Regions from separate parts of the Paenibacillus sp. NPDC093718 genome, predicted to be linked through region 2. Evidence: riboswitches for the same ligand, from Rfam matches in the RefSeq annotation. Region 2 holds a riboswitch; each other region holds the start of a gene.

Region 1 (7,511 bases), on a different contig from region 2:
GGAATATTAAATTCGGATGTGGTGATAATTAGGAAGCATGGAAATAAAGAAAATGTTCTGTTCTACACGAACTTCAAGTCCGAGGAGCGATACCATGGAGAAGACCAAAAAGCGAAAACTGAATATCAGCTTTCATAGCGATATCGACCTGCAGACCGACTCCGCGGAGACACAAGACAGCGAATCCACCGGAAAATCAAAAACTTCTACCGGCTCAAAGGGGCAAGTGTGGGAATTTATCGCACTGGCAACGATCCCGATCGTGCTCGTTTTCGGCAATTCCATGCTAGTTCCGGGGCTTCCTGAAATGCAAAGGGAACTGGGTATCAGTAAATTCCAAAGCAGCTTGATCATCACGATTTTTTCCTTGGCAGCAGGCTTGTTTATTCCGATTATTGGTTATTTGTCCGATCGATTTGGACGCAAAGTTATTATTATACCCGCCCTGATCATATATGGAGGTGCCGGTATTCTGGCAGGATTCGGTGCTATTTGGAACTCTTTTGGGGTGATTATCACCGCGAGGGCGATTCAGGGGCTAGCCGCCGCCGGAACAGCACCGATTGCCATGGCGCTCGTCGGCGATTTATACGATGGCGGGACAGAAAGCAAGGCACTGGGCCTAATCGAAGCCTCCAATGGCGCGGGCAAGGTACTCAGCCCGATCATCGGCTCCTTGCTTATGCTGATCGTATGGTATGCTTCCTTCTTCGCATTTCCCGTGTTCTGTGCACTATCGTTGTTGGCCGTCATTTTTATGATCAAAGAATCGAAGCATAATTCAAAGCAGGAACTAAGGAAGTACCTCGGAAAAATCGGAGGCATTTTTAAAGAAAAAGGCCGCTGGCTCATCACTGCTTTTTTTGCCGGTTCGCTGGGGCTATTCATTTTGTTTGGCATACTGTTTTATTTATCCAACATTCTTGAAGACAAGCCTTATAACATTGACGGGGTCATGAAGGGCTTGATTTTGGCCATTCCATTGCTTGGGATGGTTATCACTTCCTATACGACTGGAAGCTTGATCAAGAAGAATGGCTTGTTGATTCGTTGGCTGATGAATATCGGGCTGATTGCCATGACCCTATCTCTGGCAGCTACACTTTTCTTTTTTAAGAACATCTACGTGTTTATCGGGCTGCTGACAGTCAGCTGCATCGGAACCGGAATGCTTCTTCCTTGCTTGAATACGATGATTACCGGCGCTGTTGAGAAGAGTGAGCGAGGGATGATTACGTCCCTTTATAATAGCTTGCGATTTTTGGGAGTTGCAGCAGGGCCACCCTTGTTCGGGTGGATGATGGATAAATCGGATCATGTTGTTTTTATAACCGTGTCTTCACTATCTTTGGTTACCCTAGGTTTGGTGTTCTTTTTGATTAAGCCGCCTCGGCAGATCGGATGACCGGGCAAATCCCTATGACAAAAGATGGGCACCTGTCAATGGGTATGAGCATATTATGCCAATGTCATTGGATTAAACGACTAAATCAAAAAGAATTGAGGAGATCCTAGAATGAACAGTTCCCTGCGAACAGTTTGGCCCATGGAGATATGTGATCCGAGCGGGCTGCGCGAAAATCCCGAACACGGCAAAAAATACCACGACACCTACGGGGTCATGGAACGCGGGATGACGATGGTAATTGATAAAGGCCTGGGTAGAAACATGTTCTCAGATGTGATCGAAACAGCCTCGGATTACATCGATTGCGTCAAATTCGGTTTTGGGACGGCTCCGCTGTATAAAACGGAAATGCTGCTATACAAGATCAATCTAGCCAAACAACATGGAATCACGGTCATGCCCGGCGGGACCTTGCTTGAGACAGCCGTGCAGCAAGATGTTGTTCCCGCATTTTTTAATACCGTTTGCCGTCTTGGATTTAACGCTATAGAGGTATCTGACGGCACGATTGAGATGTCTCGAAAAAAACGAACGGAACTCATCCGGGAAGGTAAACAACGCGGACTTCGGGTTTTTACGGAGTATGGTAAAAAACAATCCGGTTCCCGCATCGACGCCGAAATGCTAGCGTATACAATGGAAGCGGATTTAGACGTAGGCGCGGAGTTTATCATCGTTGAAGCGCGCGAGTCAGGACTAGGCATCGGTATTTACGATAAGCATGGCGAGTGTCAGGAAGAAATGATAAATCATATCATCGACAACGTGTCGGATGCAAGAAAGCTGATTTGGGAGGCACCTCTTAAGCAGCAGCAAGCGATGCTTCTCCGTAAATTTGGACCTCATGTACATTTGGGAAATATCCAACCCACCGAAGTGCTTTCCCTTGAAACGATGCGCCGGGGTCTTCGACAAGATACGTTTGAGCTCGGGGTGAGAGAGAAACAAACAGATGGATTTTGTTACGTAATTTAAACATAGACCAAACCACAAGAGAATGATAAATACTAGAGGGCTGCCTATGGATATCTCCAGAGTCAGCCTATACATATTTTCGTTTAAAAGATCTATCCCGGTATCCCCTTCAGGGAACAAGCATACACTAAAAAAGCAGGACTGGCTTGTTACTCTAATCTATGAAGGATGATTCCGTGTGAACTTACATATCCTACCCGGGCGGAAGAGCCCCTTTTTCTATCGTCATGCTTCCAAGAAACTTTTCTACATTACCGCCGGCTCCATCATTCAAGGCTTTGCCATGGCTATGTTCTTGTTTCCTCACGCCATTCCTTCGGGGGGAGGAGCTGGAATCGCGGTGCTTCTGAACCATGCGTTCGAGATCCCGATGAGTCTCGGACTGTGGCTCGCTAATTTTATTTTCCTCGTCTTTACAGTCCCTTATCTTGATGGTGTCAGCGCCTTCGGGACCATATTTGTTATAACAGTGACGTCCGTTTCCGTTAATTTCTTCGAGGTGTTCTTAGAACCCCCGTTCGGCAACGTATGGATCGATCTTCTATTCGGCTCGGTTATTCTCGGGACAGGTGTCGCCATTCTCATAAAACAGAGGGTATCGAACGGGGGAATCGGTTATGTTGCCTTAGCCATATATAAGTATAAAAGAATCAACCCAGGTACCTCATTGTTCTGGATGAATGGAATTATATTCGCCTTCGCTGCCTATGTGATCGATTGGAAAATTATTATCCTTGCAGTTATATGCCAGTGGATATCGACCCGGATCATTAACTGGATTCACCAGTTCCCTCCCCCGAAGTCGGTCTATCAACCTGCTTGGCGCAAAAAGTGATTCTGTACATGTGTGAGAGTGATTGATAAATATAACAAAAATATGAAATTTTAGGTCGTGCGGCCTATATTAAATGAAAAACAATGTAAGTTATAGTTTGAATATGTCATAATATGTTTGAATATTCGACAAATTCATATTTCGTACGATAATAGCAAACCCGCTGAAAAGTGGCGACGCAAAGCTACAGGGGCTAATGTGGATCTTCTTAAGACTGCGATGCCAGCCAGCTGCCGAATACGACGGAAGCCTCCGTCTATTTTGTTGTGGTTATCATAATGGATGGAGTTTTTTTATTTTTGGCTATGAGCTGCCGAATGCAGCAGCAGCGATGAACAGAAGATCGATTCCATTATTAACCGCTTAGCTTAGGTTGATTCGTATTATCAGCAACTGTCATCAATCACTTGTTACGACGGGGGTGGGTGAACAAGGTGATTTCTATCGAGAGCGAACTCAAACAAGTATCGAAAAAACTCGAACTTCTCCGAAAAGAACTTGAGCGAATGGCCGGCAGCTTTGAATTGGTGCATCAAGATGTTGTCGCCATTTCACAGTCGTTGGATGATCTGATTGTTCGTTACATGCAATTAAAAAACCAAGAGGAATATATCAAAAAGCATATGTGAATCAAAATGGGCACAGAAGATACCTTCTGTGCCTCATGTATTTCCGCTGGCAGCTGCGTCATGTTATTTTTATCTAAAAGATCGAAATGAGCTCCCGGGTATACGGATGCCGTTCCTCCGAAAACAAATGATCGCGATGAAATTGATCTACGAGTTTCCCATCTTTCATAACCAGGATTCGTTGACTCATTTGAGTTACAGCAGCTAAATCATGTGAAATAAATAAGTAAGACAAATTTAAAGAAGAGCGAAGCTCTGTCAATAAAGCAAGAACGGCTCCCTGTGTAATCACATCCAGGCTTGCCGTAGGTTCATCCAACACGATGAGTTCCGGTTCGATGCTGATCGCACGCGCAATCGTTACACGCTGGCGTTGTCCGCCGCTTAATTCGTGCGGATACTGATTCGCTAAACGCTCCGGTAGTTCAACGGCGTCAAGAAGCTGCTTGACGAAGGCCTCCTTAGAGGTATAGGAAAAATGTCGGAGACTGAGCTTCTTCCGGTACTGCTCATACGGGTCTATCAGTGAATCCTTTATCTTAAGCTTGGGGTTCAAAGCAGCGGATGGATTTTGGAACACGATTTGCATTTTTTGCCGGTAAGGGTGCAATTGCCGCTCATTAAGCTGTTCAATCGCTTCATTCTTGAAATGAATTGCGCCTCCGTCGATCGTCTCGATTCGCAGCAAGCAGCGAGCGAGCGTGCTTTTGCCACAGCCGCTTTCCCCGACAAGACCAAGACATTCCCCTTGATTCAGTTCGAAGGAGAGGTTGTTAATGGCTGTTTTTTGTCCTTGATATGACTTCGTAAGCTGTTTAACGGATAGCAGCTTCATACAATCTCCGCCTCCCGTACGGCCGATGAAGGGCTGTGATTTAGCGTTGGGGCCGCATGGATTAATGTTTGGGTATACTCATGCTGAGGATGCGCAAGAACAAAATCTTTCTCGCCCGATTCAATGATTTGACCCTCCCTCATGACAGCCAGACGGTTGGCGTAACGTTTGACATGGCGCCAATCATGGGTGATGAATAGAATGGCAAAGCCTGTCTCTTTTTGCTTCATTGCAAGGAGTTCCAAAATCTTATGGCCGGAGACACTGTCCAGCGCCGTGGTGATTTCATCGGCAATTAATAAATCCGGCGACAGCAGAAGTGCCATAGCAATGGAGACCCGTTGAAGCTGCCCTCCGCTTAATTGAAACGGATACCGAAGATACAGGGATTCGTCTAACCCAACGGAATCCAGTGCAGCAAATGCGCTGAGCCGCCGAGTTTTGGAATCGGAGATACCGTGTGCTTTCTGGTATTCTTCAAAATGCTGGCCAATCGTTCTGAAGGGTGTAAATGAACCCTGGTAATCTTGAAAAATATAGGCTAGTTTTGAGCCGCGAACGGTTCTCATTCGTTTAGGCGATAAAGACAAAAGATGGAGTTCCTTATAGTATATGTTTCCTTCGACCCGCAAATTAGGCGGGAGCATTTGACCGATTGCCAGGGAGAGCAAGGATTTTCCACTGCCGCTTTGTCCAACCAGTGCATACCATTCACCTTCACGGATGGAGAGTGTGACGTTATCGATAATCTTCTTGTCTCTGCTGCTAATAGATACTTGCTCGACTGACAGCATCATGACCGCACCTCTTTTCTTACATCAAAATGATCGCGTAAATAATCCCCCAGCATATTCGTTAGCAGTACAGCCAATACAATGGATAAACCGGGATATATCATTAATTCTGGATTGGATTGGAAATAGGACCGAGAGTCGTTAAGCATAGCTCCCCATTCCGGAGTGGGGGGCTGAGCCCCGAGTCCAATGTATGAAAAGGCGGAAATGAGCAGGATAATCTTCCCAAGATCAAGACTTGCAAGTACGAGAACATGCCCTACAATATGAGGGAATAAATGCTTGCGCATGATTTTACCTGAAGATAAGCCATTGGTTCGAGCAATCAGGATGTATTCTTTTTGGGATTCCGATAATACCGTGCTGCGAACAAGCCGGGCATAACTGACCCATTTTACCATCACAATGGCAAGCACAAGGTTGCTGATCCCGGCTCCAAGCAATCCGCTCAGAACAATCGCGACAATCGTATCGGGGAAAGATAGAAATCCATCGGCAATACGCATGAAAATACGGTCCACGACCCCTCGTTTAAATCCTGAAATAAGACCAAACGGGACTCCAATCACGAGAGAAACCAACAGAGCCAGCAAGCTGTATCCCATCGTTTGTTGTCCTCCCAGCAAAAGCCTGGTAAGAACATCCCGGCCGAGCTGGTCTGTTCCGAGCGGATGCTGAAGACTCGATCCTTGAAGGCGATGATCCAGGTTTGTTAATGTTGGATCATGTTTTAAGAAAATAAATACGTAAACGATAACCAATAAAACAAGGAACAGGCTAACCAATGCGAGGATCCCTTGCCAGCCCGGCTTTTTTATCTTTGGCAATGGTGAAGACATGCCCTTCATCCATGAATCCCCCTTTCTTTGAGCTTCATTTCAGGGTTTAAATACCGGTAAGATAAATCCACGCCTGTGTTTACCATAAAAACGATAACCGCCATCATTAAAATGTAGCCCTGGATAAGGGGATAGTCGCGTTGGCGTATGGCATCCACAACAAGCTTCCCTACCCCTGGGTACGCAAATAGAACTTCAATGACTAGCACCCCGCCGATCAAGCTTCCTAAACTGACGCCGAAAAAGGTAATGACAGGAGGGAGGCTGTGCCTGAAGGCATGCACGAAAAAAATTCTCCTCTCCGACAGACCTCGCGCTCTCGCGGCACGGATAAATTCCTGGCTAAGCGAATCAAGCAAGCTGGAGCGGAGTAAACGAACATATACACTGGAAATCGCCAAACCAAGCGTCAATGACGGCAAGACCAGGGTAATCCATCCGTCTCTTCCCATAATGGGCAGCCAGTTCAGGCGCACGCCGAATAAATCGATAAAAATAAGGCCAAGCCAAAAACTTGGAACGGCGGCTCCAAGAATGGATAGGATTCTGCTCAATTGATCTATCCAGCTGTTCCGATAAAGGGCGGACAGCGATCCGAGCGGGATGGATACGACCAGCATTACGATCAACGCACCGACCGCTAATTCGAGTGTAGCCGGCAGCCCCGTTAATATGACGTCCATGACGGGTTGACCCGTGATATAAGAGCTGCCGAAATCAAGCTGAACAAATTTAACCAGCCAAAGTCCATATTGGACAAGCAGCGGCTTATTGAATCCCATTTCCTCTCTTAGGGCCTCTACCTGCTCCTGACTTACGGATAACTCATCCACGTTCAAAATGGTCAAGATCGGATCGCCAGGGGCAAGTCGAATGAACAAGAAGCTGATAAACGTAATAAATAACATGAAAAACAAGACTTCCGCGAATTTACGAGTAAGGATTCGGAGCATTTACTTCACATCCAACCGGTTTGTAATCATGTAATATTCACTACGGGTAGTCAGCCAGTTTTTCACTTTGTGTTCGTTATAGGCAACGATGGTCGAAGGATGCAGAACAAACGAGTTAATCATGTTGTTGTGAACATAATCAGCGGCTTGTTCTGAAAGCGAAGCACGTTCATCTTGGTTAACGGTCTGATTGAGCTGATCAATAATGGCCGTCAATTCAGGACTTTGAGCACCGGAAAAATT
Region 2 (7,511 bases):
TGTCTTACCCGCTCTCACGGACAGCGAGAGAGTTCAAAGGGCGCAATGTGTTCATGTGGATTCTCATTTTCACGATGTTATTCAACGGCGGTCTGATCCCGCTGTATCTGACGGTCAAAGAGCTCAACATGCTGAACAGCATCTGGGCACTTGTCCTGGTCGGCGGCGCGCAGACACTCGTCTTCAACGTCATCCTCACGATGAACTTTTTCCGCAACCTGCCCAAAGAGCTGGATGAAGCCGCACTTGTCGACGGCGCAGGACCGTGGTACATTCTGTTCAAGATCTATATCCCGCTGGCCGTGCCGGTGCTGGCGACCGTCTCGCTGTTCAGTATCGTGTATCACTGGAATGAATTTTTATACGGTCTGATCTTCATGTCTCGTGAGCAATTCTATCCACTCCAGACGTATATCCAGCAGCTCGTCGTGTCGGTCGATCCATCGACGATGTCCGAGGACCAGTATCGGCGCTTGTCCGAGTTGTCCAACCGGACACTTGATGCCGCCAAGATCTTCATCGCGATGCTGCCCGTCCTCATCGTTTATCCGTTCCTCCAGCGCTTCTTCATCCACGGGATTACGCTGGGTTCGGTTAAAGAGTAACTCACCCACCCAGGACAACAGCTTTCAGAGATCCATATCATGTTCATTACATTTATTTAAAACATACTGAAAATAGGGGCCGTTCCAAATGATCTTAGATCTTGAGAAGCGGCCCCCTTTTTGCTGTTGTGAGGCGCCGAGGGTACGAATCATTCCCCATCGCCATTGTGCTTTATTTTCCTGAATGAGTTTTCGTTCAAGGTAGAAATTAGATCACAAAGGCGAACGCTTTCGCTTGTCCGGAACGCTTCGTCCTCTCCGCTTCGTGTATAAAAAAAGCCTCAGATGACGCCGAAATACTAACTCACAAGTAAAAAAAAGGGCCCCGCTCGGCAAATCCGAATGCGGAGAACCCCTTGACGATTCATCAGTTACTTTTTCGCTTCCAAGGCTTTTTGGTAGATTTCAAGGTATTGGGTTAGTTAGAGTCCGTCTAATCCCTTAACGTAGGCGTCCCATGCCGCGGCGCTGTATCATCCATGCTGTAGGCATAACTGACCAGCGCGGTAGACAATGCTCCAATAACGTTGTCTGGTTCCCGGTTGGCCATTTGCTGAACCGCGTCAGCGTTTTGTGTAAAGGCAGCCGGATCAATTAATCCCTCCAAACTCCCTAGAAATGGTGTGCTCCCATCCATCATTAGAGATGACTGGACGATAAGGATCGATAAATTTGTCACATACGTTTTCGATTTGGCCGGCATCCTTGTCCGGCCAGATCTTTTTAAGCATTTGCTGCGTTTCATTTGCGATTCGTCTCAGTTGACGATCATCGGACGAAGAAAGTCAGGGTCCGGAAGAGCTTTTTTATCGACTTTCCCGATAGGGGTAAGCGGCAAACTTTCCATCTGTACCACAAGAGAGGGCAGGAAATATTCAGGCAAATTCCGGGCTAAATACGCCATAACTTCCGTTTCGGACAACACCTGTTTCGCAACATAATATGCGCATATTATCGGATTTCCACTTCCGTCCGCTTTGACGGCTACCGCGGCTTTCAAGATTCCGTTGTGTTCCAAAAGGCGAGTCTCGATTTCTCCCGGTTCCACTCGATACCCTCGGATCTTCACTTGATCGTCGATTCGCCCGATCATTTCGATATTGCCATCCGGCAGCCATAAGGCCAAATCCCCCGTTCGATATAACCTTTCCCCGAGGAGCGGATGTTCCACAAACTTGGTTTCTGTCAATTCCAGCCGGTTCAAATACCCCCGCGCGATACCGTCTCCTCCGACGCAAAGCTCTCCCACTACTCCGATGGGCTGAAGCTTCAACTGTTTATCCAGGATATAAGCGGAGGAATTGCATATTGGTCTGCCAATTGGAATGACGGATTCGAATTCACGTTCGATCGGGAAATAAGTGGAGAACGTCGTGTTTTCCGTCGGACCGTACATATTGACCATCCGCAGATCGGGACACCTCTTCCTTACGGCATTTACGTGCTTCGGCGACAACGCTTCTCCGCCGACTAGCAAGGTGTTCAACGTACGAAAGACGTCTGGGTCCTGTTCGGCCAGATTATGGAACAGAGCAATAGTCAGAAACCAAGCCGTAATGTGGTGGCCGATGATAGTTTCCTTCAATTTGTGAAGGTCAAATAGGTCCGTGTCCTTCATCAAATACAAGGTAGATCCGTTCAAAAGGGATCCCCAAATTTCAAAGGTCGACGCATCGAATGCAATTGTACCGGTTTGCAAAATTCGATGCTCCTTGGAAAAATTGAAATAATGGGTATTCTTGACCAGTCTTACGATGTTTCGATGTTCAACCATGACCCCTTTCGGTGTCCCCGTTGATCCGGACGTATAGATGATATACGCTAGACTTTGTGAGGTTACTGCAGATATCGTATGGGGACAGCGGTCAAGGTAAAGCTGCGCGTTGTCCCAATAAATTACTTTTCCTTCAAATGCTAAGTCAGGCTTCCAACTGGAAGGGGCCAGCAAAAATCCCGCCCGACTGTCCTCGAGCATATATTCGATTCTTTCGCACGGAGAATCGGCTTCGATGGGCATATAAGCGCCGCCAGCCTTCAATATGGCTGTAAGCCCTACAATCATACTGATAGACCGATCCGCAACAATGCCAACGACGCTCTCCGGCCTTACGCCGTGATCCTGCAGTGCTTTTGCAAGCTGGTTTGCGTGTTCGTTCAATTCCCGATAGGACATCTGATGGTCCTCGGTCATAACCGCCGGGCGATCGGGGGTTAAGCGGACCTGTTCCTCAAACAAGTAATGGACCGTTTGTCCGGAAGGATAGTCCGTCTTAGTACCGCTGAAAGCCAGAATCTGTCTCTCCTCTTCTTCGGACATCATGCGTATGTCGGCAATCTCTTTCTCGGGAAAATCTGCTACTTCATGCACAATACGGCTCAAGTGGCTCCCCATCTGCTCGATCGTTTCTTTTCTGTACGAGCGGGTCGAATATTCAAGGCGTATCATGATAAATTCCTTCTTAAAAGCCGTCAAAGCAAGCTCAAACGTCCCCAACTGATCGGATTTCAAAGGAATGGTATTGGCGTTTTGCCAAGTAAATGCCGCTTTGATGAACGGGTTGCCGCTCAGATTCTTACGCATATTCCGATCTTCGAGTGCTTGCATCGTGTTATGCTTAACTTCTATCAGAAACTCACCTAATGGCTTATGTACAGTAGGAGAGTAACGTATAGGAAACATCTGGTTTTCCAACAGATACCCGATTACAGGATCATCCTCGCCGGTATATTTGGCAAGCAGGATCGCATAACAGGCCATAAGTGCCATATCCACAGTTATTCCGAAATTAAACGCAAGTTCATGGAGTCTTCGGGTCGTTGCAAAATCAAGGGAAAAACTAACCCGGTTTCCTTTATCGTTGGCCCATCCCCCCCTCGGCAATTCGTCAATTGATACTTCACATGTCGTTTGTTCCATGACCATCAACCTCCCGGATAATCGATTCATTAATGTCTGATTGTTAACGAACAGAAAAATCCTCTCGCATTCTGCGATGAAGTAATGTCCCCCTTCAACACCGCAAAAATGACACCTTTCGGACGTATGGAGCTTTCACACTCCGATCTTATTGTGCTGAATAGTTTATCTTGTTTCCCGTAGCAGACCGATATCCAGTTGTTTTTTGGAACGTCAAAAAAACCCCTTTCTTCAATTCAAAATAATGAATAAAACGGAGGTTTCCCGTTGTATTCGGCAACTGGCTGGCATCGCGGTAGCAGTAAATCCCGCATTAGCCCCTATAGCTTTGCGTCGCCACCTTTCGGTGGGTTTGCTATTGTCGTACAAAAAAAGTATTTAAATTGTAAACCATGATTATATTATGTATTCGATTTACAATTACTGTATCTTGTTTCCAGATTAAAATCGATAGGTCTTTTGTTCAATATTGTCTTTCTAGAATTGTTTTGATGATACTGTTAACCATCATGAAACTCTAGGTCAAGATAGTTAATCTTTACTAATTTTTGCTTTTCGCCGACTTCACTCTACTTCACTTAACTACCTATTAAAACTATATTATTCAAAAGTCAGGATACGTTTTTACAAATAAAATTCGATTATGAACAGAGACATACACATGTTTATGTCCCTCGGCAGAATTCCATAAAATTACGCCATTACTCTAATAGAATCCGTATTAACTCTCCCCTATCCCAGCGTATTCTTCTGTTATTACTTGGATATTGGATGATGGCTAATTAAGGCAATAGTTCTATTTTCAACTTCACTCCTATATCCATTGCCCTAGCTACGACATCGGAAATCATTAGATCCAATTACTTCAGTCTCTTATCAACTGAGACTAAAATACCGGTTATAACTGGTAAGGACATCTCGCTTCGGAAGAGAAAACTTTCATAAGTTCAACTTTTCTTCCAAGTAGCGGTTACAACGAATGCAATTGCATAACCGTTCACTCAAAACACAGCACAAAACCATCGGAATCAACTTATAGGTTTATGCTCTTGTCCCTATGGATCACTGGACAATAAAGCAAAGAGCCGTTGTCCAGGACAACGGCCTCATATTGCTATATGTCAATAACAGTTTTAAAAAGGGCCGGTTATTTTCACATTGATTTTATTGGATTCAACCGTTACCCCGTTCAATGTAATTCGAATCGACAACTCGGCTTGCCCCGGATGCTTGGCGATAATCTTTCCTTTTGGGTCAATCTCCGCCTTATCCGGACGGCTGCTCAAATACTCAATCTGAGCGCCGGATAACTCCTTAGTCGTTCTTCCTCTCTCAAGGAAGACTTCGTAGGAATAACCGACTTCATCTCCCGGCTGAAGCTGGAGCGATTCAGCCTCGAGCTGTACTTTGTCTAGCGGCATCACCAGATTCGGGTCGCTATACTTCATCAGCTCGCTGCCATATTTGAAATAGAAGTTGCCAAAGTCGTCCTGTGCAAGCTTTTCCGCATTGCCCTCCAACAAGATGGACAGCGATTTGCTTGCTGTGTCAATCTTAAACAGCTTGCTCGTATACGTATGGTCAGCAACATATCCCGTAAAAATGGTACCGTACACATTGCCGTCGGTTCCAACGGTCAAGCGAGGATTGCTGTGAGCATAATCTGCTGTAGGAAACATATCCTCGCTGTAAATAATCTCTTGGCGTTCCGTATCATAGACGAACAGAGCCCCCAGCGCCATTCCCCATATGTTACCGTCCGGGCCCCATATCAAAGAAGTCACTGCTTTTTTGCCCGGAACAGGTACCTGTTCCAGCTCTACTCGGCCGGATGCTGTATCGTAAATGGCAAGCTTCCCCTCTCCGCCGGTCATCGCGCCGGTGGCCATAAACAGCTTTCCATTTTTGTAAAGCAACGAATTGATCGAATGGCCGGATATAATGTCGCGCTTCACATCAAACTTTCCGGTAACGGGATTGTAGACCGTAAGAGCCCCGCCTGTTTTGCCTGCAATTGGATAGGAACCGATGTATAACAGGTTTTCTTCCTCGACCCCGAGCATGGCTACGGGCCGGTCTTGCTCCGAACCCAGCTGACCAAGCCGCAGCGGATTATTCGGTTCTGATGGGTCCGTTCGGTTCCATGGCTTGGCTGGATCGTATTCAAAGATGGTCGCTCTAGGATAAACGCCGAGGTACATCTTTCCGTTCAAGGAACCGAATCCTTCGACTTGGCCGATTTGAGGATAATGCTTGGTCTCGTTACGGGTCGGCGAGTAAATTCCCATTCCCCCTCCTGAAATGAAGCCCGAAGACAGCATCTGCCCGTCTGTGCTCTTCCCGATGTTAAACAATTCCACAAACTGTGCCGGAAACGGAAGCTCCGGTGTCTCAATCAAACCGGTTTCCAGATTGTAATAAAATGCCCTGCCGCTATTTCCGGCCAATCCGACCAATGTCCAGCCCGGATACTTTACCTGGTCCAGCTGAACATAACCAAAAGCGACGCCTGCTCCTTTGACATCCACGCCCAGCGAGCCGTAAACCCCCGTATTCACATCATACGAATAAAGCGACCACTGCTGCGCGCCTCCCGGGAGAGTCTCATAATAGGTGTAGAACACCGTTTTGCCATCAGGCGATAATGGTGAGAATCCCCGGGCATTATAGGCCGTATTTTTATTTACGATCCAGCTGGAGGTATCGGGATCATATACACACATAACGGGTCCTGGATCCACGCGCACGAATAATTTGCCCCCTGCAAACCGGAGATCATAAACCGAAGTCATGCCATTAAATACAGGCGGATGAAGCGCGGTGGATGTTCCGCTTGCGAGATCGTATTGATAAAGCTTGGCGACATCGGCTCCGCCCACATAGATCATTTGACGATCGGAATCGTAAGCAAGGCTGCGGATATGAGCCTCTTTCGATGAAGTTTTGAAGGATTTAAGGATTCGAGTCTGATCGGATGCAGGATCATATTCGAACAGCGTTTGGGAATATCCTGTTCCTCCATACACTTTGCCATCTCCCCCCGCTACAAGCGTCCAGATAACAGTATCGGTGGGAACCGGTTTGCCGATCGCCCGCATTTTATCCACTGCCGGATCATATTGAAACAACGTCCCGTTCGGCGTACTGCCGATGTATACCTTTCCGTCGGAGGCTGTCACAATCGCCCAAGCTGCCGATACGTTGCTTCCGTCAAGCGCAACAAGTGGATGAGTGGACTTCACTTCTTTCGAAGCTACATCCATCACGATGAATTGTGCCGGATCACCCTGTGCGACCGTGAACAAAGCATCCTGGCCATTCCTATCCTTACCGAACGCAGCCGTCATCAAGGTTAGACTCGAAGATTGCGGTCCTAAATTCGTTAAGTATGGGGAGGAAGCTTGCGACTCCAATGTGACGCTGTCAACGAAATACCTGCCGGTTTGGTCACCATGAAAATTGAAGGCTACCCTGATCTCCGCTGCATTTTTTGGTGCGGAAGCAGCCACTCTTAAACTCTGCCATTTGCCCGATGGTTCACCGACCAGGCCGCTCACGACGGAGACAAGCTTTCCGCCTGCATCATAAAATCTGAGGTCTGCTTTGCCGCCTTGGCCTTCATCCGATAGCACACTTGCTGTCATGATGACATTACCGAATGGCTGGGCGGCGTATGCATCGCTGACCGCTCCGGAGCCTGCATCGGGCGACAGGCGTTCTACCTGAAGACTTCGTTTCCCGTCTGCGTACACGGACTCACTTACCGTAATGGCAGCTGTGTCTGCATCGGGCTGCCAGCCCGGCAAGCGTCCATCTTCTTCAGATTCCTCGAAGCCGCTGTTGATCATAACGTTGGTCAATTCTTCTCCGGCTGCATACGTGATCGGCATTGCCCACGCGGTACTTGCAAACATCATGATGACCGTTAGGACTGCGGTAATCCGATTCCTCCACTTGCTTCTCACTAAACTCTCCCCTTTACGAATGAA
Region 3 (7,511 bases), on a different contig from region 2:
TAATCATTAGCAATGATGAAACGTTTGATGCTAACGATTCCTTCTATCCTGTAATCGGCGGTAAGGTTACTTTAGACAGTGCAAGCCTGGAGGACGGCTCCTTCTTTACGTTTGCGGCTGCTTATCCGGAACTGGATAATGCGCAGTTGCAGTTAGCGGAAGCAACGGATGGCCATACGCTGAATCTGACCTTCGATCGCGATGTCACGTTGGAAGATTTGACGGGCTTCACGATCATGATCGGGGACGCAACGTATGGAGATCTTACCGGCATTGCTTATACTGTTGACGGGTCGACCATTTCGATTACGTTAACGGAATCGCAGTTAGCGTCCGGCGGTCAAATCTCCGTGGGTTATGACGGCAGCGGCAGTCTGAAAGACGGCGAAACCGGTATTCCTGTAGAGCTGTTTAATGACGTTGTGATCACGAATAAGTTTATTTTGGATAAAACAGTTAATGAGGCTTTACTCATTACCGACCAGGATTACACGGAAGCTTCTTGGCTAGCCCTGCAAACTAAAATCGGGGAAGCGGAAGCTCTTATAAACAGCACGGAGGCAACGCAAGCCCAAGTGGATGCGGCTATAGACGCATTGCAGGCAGCTATTGACGGTCTCGAAAAGAATCCGCCGATAGCGGAAGCCGGAGGCTTCATCGAAGGCTCGAATACGATTGCGATTGATTTCGATAAAGCGGTTAAGTTTAATCTTGGTGCCGGAGAAGCGGCAACGGACGGATTTACGGTAACGGTTAACGGAATTGCAGTAACCGTTCAAGATGTCGCAGTAGACTCGAACGATCCGACGAAGGTCATCATAACGCTGCCCGAGGGAACCGCGCTGTCAGGCGACGACGAGGTACATGCGAATTATGACGGCGGCATCGGACATCTGATCGGCGCTGAAGAAGAAGGAACGGCTGTCGGCGATTTCAGCCTGAACGCTGAAGATCCGTTTGCCGCTGCTCTGCGGATCACCGAACCAAGCGAAGACACCGTATATATCCGCAACCCGGAAATTAAAGGGGAAGTGGAGGCGGGTTCTGAAGTTACCGTTGTCATTAAAGATGCGGGCGGACAAGCGGTTCTAGGTGCGGGCGGCATCGCCACGGTAGACGAGAATGGCAACTGGTCGTTTACGCCAAGCGTAGATTTGACCGACGGCAGCTATACGGTAGAAGTCACGGGGGTCAAAGGCAGCCTGACGGCTGCAGAGACCAAATCGTTGACGGTGGCCGCTTCGGCCCCAACGTTGACCATAGAGGAACCAAGCGGCACGGTTGTGACCGAATCCAAACCTGAATTTAGCGGAACGGCAAGCCCGGGCTCGAGCATTACGGTCGCGATCAAGGATAAAGACGGCAATATCGTGGATACTCCGACGGTAACGGTTCTGGAAGACGGTACGTGGAGCTTTACGCCGGATAACGAGCTGGCTGACGGCGATTACACGTTTGAAATTACGGCCGTGAAAAACGGCAAGTCCGTTACCGAATATAAGTCCGTGACGATAGCTGCATCGAATGCGGCCGTGCTGGATGATTTACAGCTTTATGATGCGGAACATGGACCGATCACCCTGACACCGGCGTTTACCGGAGGCACCTACGATTACACCGTTACTACCGTAACGTATGCCGTATATACCACGCCAATCTTGAATAATATCGCCGGTCAGGATCCGAACGCCAAAATCGAGATTTCGCTCAACGGCGGCTCCTGGATGGAAACGGACAATGGAACGGTGAGCGAAGGCTTGCCATTGAACGAAGGCGCCAATACGATCGTCGTAAAAGTTACCGCGAACGGCCGGGAAACGTTATACAAAATCACAGTTAACCGAATCAGCAGCGGCGGAGATAACGATAACGACGATGACGATGACAACAAAGGCAGCGGCGGTGGAGGAAGCACGACTTCACCTACGACTTCTTCCGAGCTCGACGTCACATTGAACGGCAATGACAATGTCTTTGCAACGGGTACGGCTTCTACTTCGGGCGGCCGGACGATAACGGCGGTTAAGGTGGATCAGGACAAGCTGGCCGATGCCATCTCGGAAGGCACAGGTCAGAGCTTGGCGATTCATTCGCCGAAGGAAGGCGATATGACGGTGGAAGGCTTGACGGCGGACGCTCTGCAGCAGCTGAGCGATAAGGGTGCCAACCTGGAAATCGGCAACCTGCTGGCGATTTATCCGGTTCCTGCAGCTAATATGGACCTCTCTTCCGTAGCAGGTCAATTGGGGAATGCAGAGCTTAGCGATATTGCCGTAAGCATCGACATCAAGCGTTCTTCGGAAGACCTGATTGCTTCGGCGAAAAGCCTTGCAGCAGCAGAAGGCTACGAGCTGCTGGTGGACCCGGTCGATCTGGATCTGACGTTTAGCCATGAAGGCGAGACGGTAAGAATCGGTCAGCTGAGCGGATATGCGCCAAAATACATCGCAATTCCGGAAGGCGTAGATCCGAACCGGATTACGACAGGCGTTATCGTTAACCCGGACGGCACCGTATTCCATGTACCGACGGTCGTAACAAAGATCGATAATCGGTACTTTGCACTCATCAATGATCTTCGCAGCAGCGGCTCCTATTCGGTCATCTGGAATCCGAAGGATTTCGACGATGTACAGTATCATTGGGGCAAAGAGGATGTCAACAATATTGCTGCAAGACTGAGTCTGAAGGGGAACGGAGATAACACGTTCTCGCCGAAGCGCCATGTGACACGCTCTGAATTTGCTGAAATTATCGTGTTGGGCCTAGGCTTGATGCGTCAGGACGCACCGCAAAACATCTTTCCAGATGTGCCAGCTTCGGCATGGTATCGTAATGCCGTAGCCCTTGCGGATGAAATTGGTATCGTTCGTGGTTATGATGACGGCAACTTCAAAGGCAGTCAGCAAATCACGAGAGAGCAAGGTTTTGCTATGATTGCCCGCGCGTACCGCTTGATTCAATCCGAAGATGTGCCAAATCAGGAGCAGATCGCTTCTACACTGGCACCTTATGCGGATGGGACAAACGTAGCGGGTTGGGCACAAGGCGATGTTGCTCAGCTGGTCAATGCGGGAATTATCCAAGGCAATGGCCCTAAACTCCTTAGTCCAAAAGCAGAAATGACACGTGCTGAAGTAACTGCACTGATTGCTAGAATGCTGAAAGTGACTAATCTGATTGATAAATAATGAAGTAACTAAGAACAACCATTGATGGCATGGAAGTCATCAATGGTTGTTTTTCATTTATTTTTAATCATGCATAGTTGGACCTTTTTCAGTATCCCTCTGGATGGCGATATTCGCCGATAGACCCGATAAGCTGAACCGTATCACAAGTAACGGCGAAGACATCAAAATTTTGGGTTAACAGCATTCACCAGCTCCATTAGGGTTGGTGATTTTTTATTTGCATTAATTAGCGAAGATGCCTTTTGTTTGGCGTCCCCATGGTGTGTGCCCGAGGGATTTGAAAGGTTATTACTACGATGCCTCCAGTAGTATTTATTTTGGTGCTGCTGATAAAGTCATAAATTTCCCGATTCGACAAATGGATACAAAATACTACAAAGATGAGTCTTTAGAGCCTAACTTATAAACCTTTTATAATATACTTTTAGTTTAATATTTAAATTTTTCAAATATATCAAACTCGTACGATAATGGCAAACCCATTGAAAGATGGGGACGCAAAGCTAAAGGGGCTAACGGATTTGCTGAACATGCAAATGCTACTGCCAGCCAGCTGCCGAATACGACGGAAGAGCCTCCGTCTATTAGCGTATGCCCGCTTTTGGATGGAGGTTTTTTTGTAATCTTAAAAAGAGGAGGGCTGTTTTTACCGTGAGGGTGTCCGTCTGTTTTGAATGGCGAGACGTCCGCATAACAAATTGGATTTGATAGTTATCGGCGATTACAATGCCAAGATGCGCTGTATTTGGACATGGTGGAATGGCAGAATCGCAGATCAATTTGCTTCGAGGTAGCTCAACAGAAAGAATTTGCTTTTGTCAGGAGGAAAGAAAAAAAGATGAAAATAAGAAATCAAAGAAGGTTATCTCTTCTAATGACAATCGTTATGGTATTGACGATGTTACCTTTTTACCCGTTAGAAGCAAGAGCAGCAACCACGCCAACACTTAATCTTGGTAATCCTGTTAGTGTAACCGAAGCAACCTATCAACTGCCCAATGCCACATTTGATAGCACAGGCGCCATTAAAGATGCGGGCGGATACTTTACTGTGACTGTAAATAGCGGCTCCATTGCCGTTGGGACGGCTGCAAGCGGAATTACCGAGTTGACTGAGGGTATCAAAATTAGTGGCATTGTTACTGACAAGTCTACACCTACCAATAGAGTGTTCAATTTTTCAAGTAATACGACGTACGAAGACATTCAAGCTGTTATTCGAAATATGAAGTTTACACAAGATCCTGGGAAAACGCAGAGTGTCACTGTAAACGTAGTACCAGGAGCGCCATTGACCGATGGAAAAACCTCGGTACGGACCTACGATGGACGCTATTTTGTATATGTCGCCAGACAGAGCACCATGACATTTAAAGATGCTGTAACGACTGCAGCGAGTAATAACGGACATCTTGTAGAGCCAACAGCAGATAATCCTGGGGAAATGTTTGCGATTGCCAATATGTTTGAGGAGTTTAAGAGCCCCTTTGGAGCTAGTAGTTGGAACTTTTTAAGTTTTATTGGCGCTACGAAGACTGAAGCACCTAACTGGGACACTGAAACTTCTACCGTGAGCAAATATGTATCAAACGGTCTGCCAACAAATCTGGAGACCTCAAAAGAATTTGTACCCAATGGACAATTAACCCACCTCACACTTCTGCTAGACACCACGAATCATAAAATTGGTTACTTGGCCGTAAATAATACACACGGAGGCTCCAGCGCATATAAAGACCCGGGAGTTATTGTTGAATATAATTCCGGTGTCATTAGTGACTTCATCACGGCCACACAAGATATCGAACTTCCAGTGATGGGCGGCAGTGTAACGATCGACGGAACAGCCGAGGTAGGCGAGACATTGACCGCGAACGTAACCGGGATCACATATACCCCGAATACGACAGACAATGTGCCGACCATCCAGTGGTACCGTAATGGCGTTGCTATACCGAATGCAACCGGCATAAGTTATACGCTAACGGCTGACGATGTTGGGACGGCCATTACCGTAAAGGTCACCGCCGATGGTATACATGCGTCAGGCAGCGTGACGAGCGAAGCCGTGGCTATGACAGATAAAACGCAACTGCAAGCTATGGTCGATAAGATAGCGGGTGAGAACTTGCAGCCGGCGGATTATACTCCGTCAAGTTGGCAGTCACTGCAGGATGCATTGACAGAGGCTGATCGCGTTCTGCAAGATCCGGATGCCACGCAGGTGGAGATCGACCAGGCGAATGAGAACTTGACGAATGCCTACGAAAATCTCGTAACCATTGACGCTGTTCTGGACAAGCTTGACCTTCGAGTTGCCAATTCGACTAATCACGAGGAGATTGAACTATCTCCGCCATTTAACGGCAATAAGTATCTAAATTACAAGGCTTCCGTAACGGAGGATGTTTACAGCGTTGCTGCTGCCATTGAACTGGTGAATCCCGACAGCAAGGCCAAATTGAGCTTTAACGGCAGCGAAGTTTCCGATCCTTCCGATTGGAATGACCTGCAGCTTCAAGTAGGCCTGAATGTCATTCAAGTTGAAGTGACGATCGGAAACAGAACGAACATCTATACCGTTGAGATTGTAAAAACCGATAAAACGGCACTTCAATCGAAAGTAGACAAGATCGGAACACTAAATTCGACCGACTATACTCAAGAGAGCTGGGACAAGCTTCAAGAGGCTTTGAAAGAAGCTAACAACGTACTGAATGATCCGAAAGCAACCCAAGAAGAAGTGAATAAAGCCCTTGAAGCATTAGAGAAAGCCCAAGAAGGACTGGTCCCAGCGAAGACTCCTGGAAACAATGGCGGCGGAGAAACAACGTCACCGGGTACCGGTTCAGGGACTAATTCTGGAACGGTTTCGACTCCAAACACGAATTCTTCCGGCGTTACCACTACGGTAAACGGTAAAGATTCTACGTTCGCCACCGGAAGCACCAAGACGGAAGGCGATGGAAACCATACGACGGTTCAAGTCGATTCGGGCAAGCTGTCAAATATTCTGGCTCAGGGCGATGGACAAAAACTTGCCATTCGCGTTCCTGTCGGTGGAGACACCAAGGTACAGGGCTTGACGGCAGCTGATATTAAGAAGCTGGCCGACACCGCCTCGACGCTGGAAATCGAAGATTTGCTGGCGATCTACCCAGTTCCCGGCAAGCAGTTGGATCTGGACGCGATCGCAAAGCAGTGGGACGCAAAGCTTGAGGATATTGCAGTAAGCATCAACATCAAACGCTCCCCTCAAGATTTGGCGGACAGTGCCCGCAAGCAGGCGGCAGCCAAAGGTTACGAGCTGCTGGTTCATCCAGTGGACCTTGACATGACCTTCACGCATGGCGACAAAACGGTTCGTTCCGGGCAGTTGAACGGATATGCGCCGAAATACATCGCGCTTCCGGAAGGCATTGATCCGAACCGCATCACGACAGGCGTAATCATCAATCCGGACGGCAGCGCATTCCATGTCCCGACGGTCGTAACGCAGATCAATAACCGGTACTTCGCACTCATCAATGATCTGCGCAGCAGCGGTACCTATTCGGTCATCTGGAATCCACAGGATTTCGATGATGTGCAGTATCATTGGGGCAGAGCGGACGTAAACAATATTGCCGCAAGACTCGATCTTGAAGGAACCGGCAACAACACGTTCTCGCCGAACAAGAATGTAACGCGAGCTGAATTCGCCGAAATCGTGGTTCTCGGTCTCGGGTTAATGCGCCAAGACGCAATGCAAAATATCTTCCCGGACGTACCGGCTTCCGCATGGTATCGGAATGCCGTTGCGCTTGCTGATGAATATGATATCGTTCGCGGTTATGCGGACGGCAGCTTTAAAGGCGGTCAGCAAATAACGAGAGAGCAAGGATTTGTGATGATTGCCCGCGCGCACCGTATGATCGATGCGAAAGCTGCACTTAGCGAAGGGCAGGCGGCATCTGTACTGTCCCGATACAAAGATGCGGCTGACGTAGCAGCTTGGGCAAGAGCGGATGTTGCGCAATTGATCACTGCGGGAATTATTCAAGGCAACGGGCCTGAGATTCTAAGTCCGAAAAAGCAAATGACCCGTGTCGAAGTAACCGCACTGATCGCAAGAATGCTGAAAGAGAAGAACCTGATCGACAAGTAATGAATCACACGAACAACCATTGATGGCGGGAGTCGTCAATGGTTGTTTTTTCATATATATTCGCAATTGTAAACCGGTATATATTTTTCGCCGATAGCCCCGTTAAGTGTTGGAACCCGAAACATTCCAAAATCGGATTCGTGAGAAAGCCCAAAAAATTCTAAAACGCT

Evidence for each region. A riboswitch is a leader RNA that binds a small molecule or an ion and turns the genes downstream of it on or off. The one in region 2 is predicted to bind cyclic di-GMP.
Region 1: it holds a riboswitch for cyclic di-GMP, as region 2 does, so the genes downstream of both, ACQKPA_RS05485 (Spo0E family sporulation regulatory protein-aspartic acid phosphatase) here and ACQKPA_RS21065 (non-ribosomal peptide synthetase) in region 2, are expected to answer to the same signal.
Region 3: it holds a riboswitch for cyclic di-GMP, as region 2 does, so the genes downstream of both, ACQKPA_RS15520 (S-layer homology domain-containing protein) here and ACQKPA_RS21065 (non-ribosomal peptide synthetase) in region 2, are expected to answer to the same signal.

Annotation. Positions count from the first base shown of each region.
Region 1 covers NZ_JBNNUS010000001.1:1,123,008-1,130,518, reverse strand. The annotation lists gene ACQKPA_RS05500 (MFS transporter) at 95-1,405, shown strand; gene ACQKPA_RS05495 (phosphosulfolactate synthase) at 1,517-2,383, shown strand; gene ACQKPA_RS05490 (YitT family protein) at 2,574-3,218, shown strand; cyclic di-GMP riboswitch class I at 3,362-3,456, shown strand; gene ACQKPA_RS05485 (Spo0E family sporulation regulatory protein-aspartic acid phosphatase) at 3,653-3,847, shown strand; gene ACQKPA_RS05480 (ABC transporter ATP-binding protein) at 3,921-4,682, opposite strand; gene ACQKPA_RS05475 (ABC transporter ATP-binding protein) at 4,679-5,479, opposite strand; gene nikC (nickel transporter permease) at 5,476-6,324, opposite strand; gene nikB (nickel ABC transporter permease) at 6,321-7,268, opposite strand; gene nikA (nickel ABC transporter substrate-binding protein) at 7,269-7,511, opposite strand, start outside.
Region 2 covers NZ_JBNNUS010000007.1:83,347-90,857, forward strand. The annotation lists gene ACQKPA_RS21055 (carbohydrate ABC transporter permease) at 1-605, shown strand, start outside; gene ACQKPA_RS21060 (hypothetical protein) at 1,039-1,212, opposite strand; gene ACQKPA_RS21065 (non-ribosomal peptide synthetase) at 1,363-3,522, opposite strand; cyclic di-GMP riboswitch class I at 3,795-3,889, opposite strand; gene ACQKPA_RS21070 (hypothetical protein) at 4,656-7,487, opposite strand.
Region 3 covers NZ_JBNNUS010000004.1:592,959-600,469, reverse strand. The annotation lists gene ACQKPA_RS15525 (S-layer homology domain-containing protein) at 1-3,191, shown strand, start outside; cyclic di-GMP riboswitch class I at 3,657-3,755, shown strand; gene ACQKPA_RS15520 (S-layer homology domain-containing protein) at 4,033-7,341, shown strand.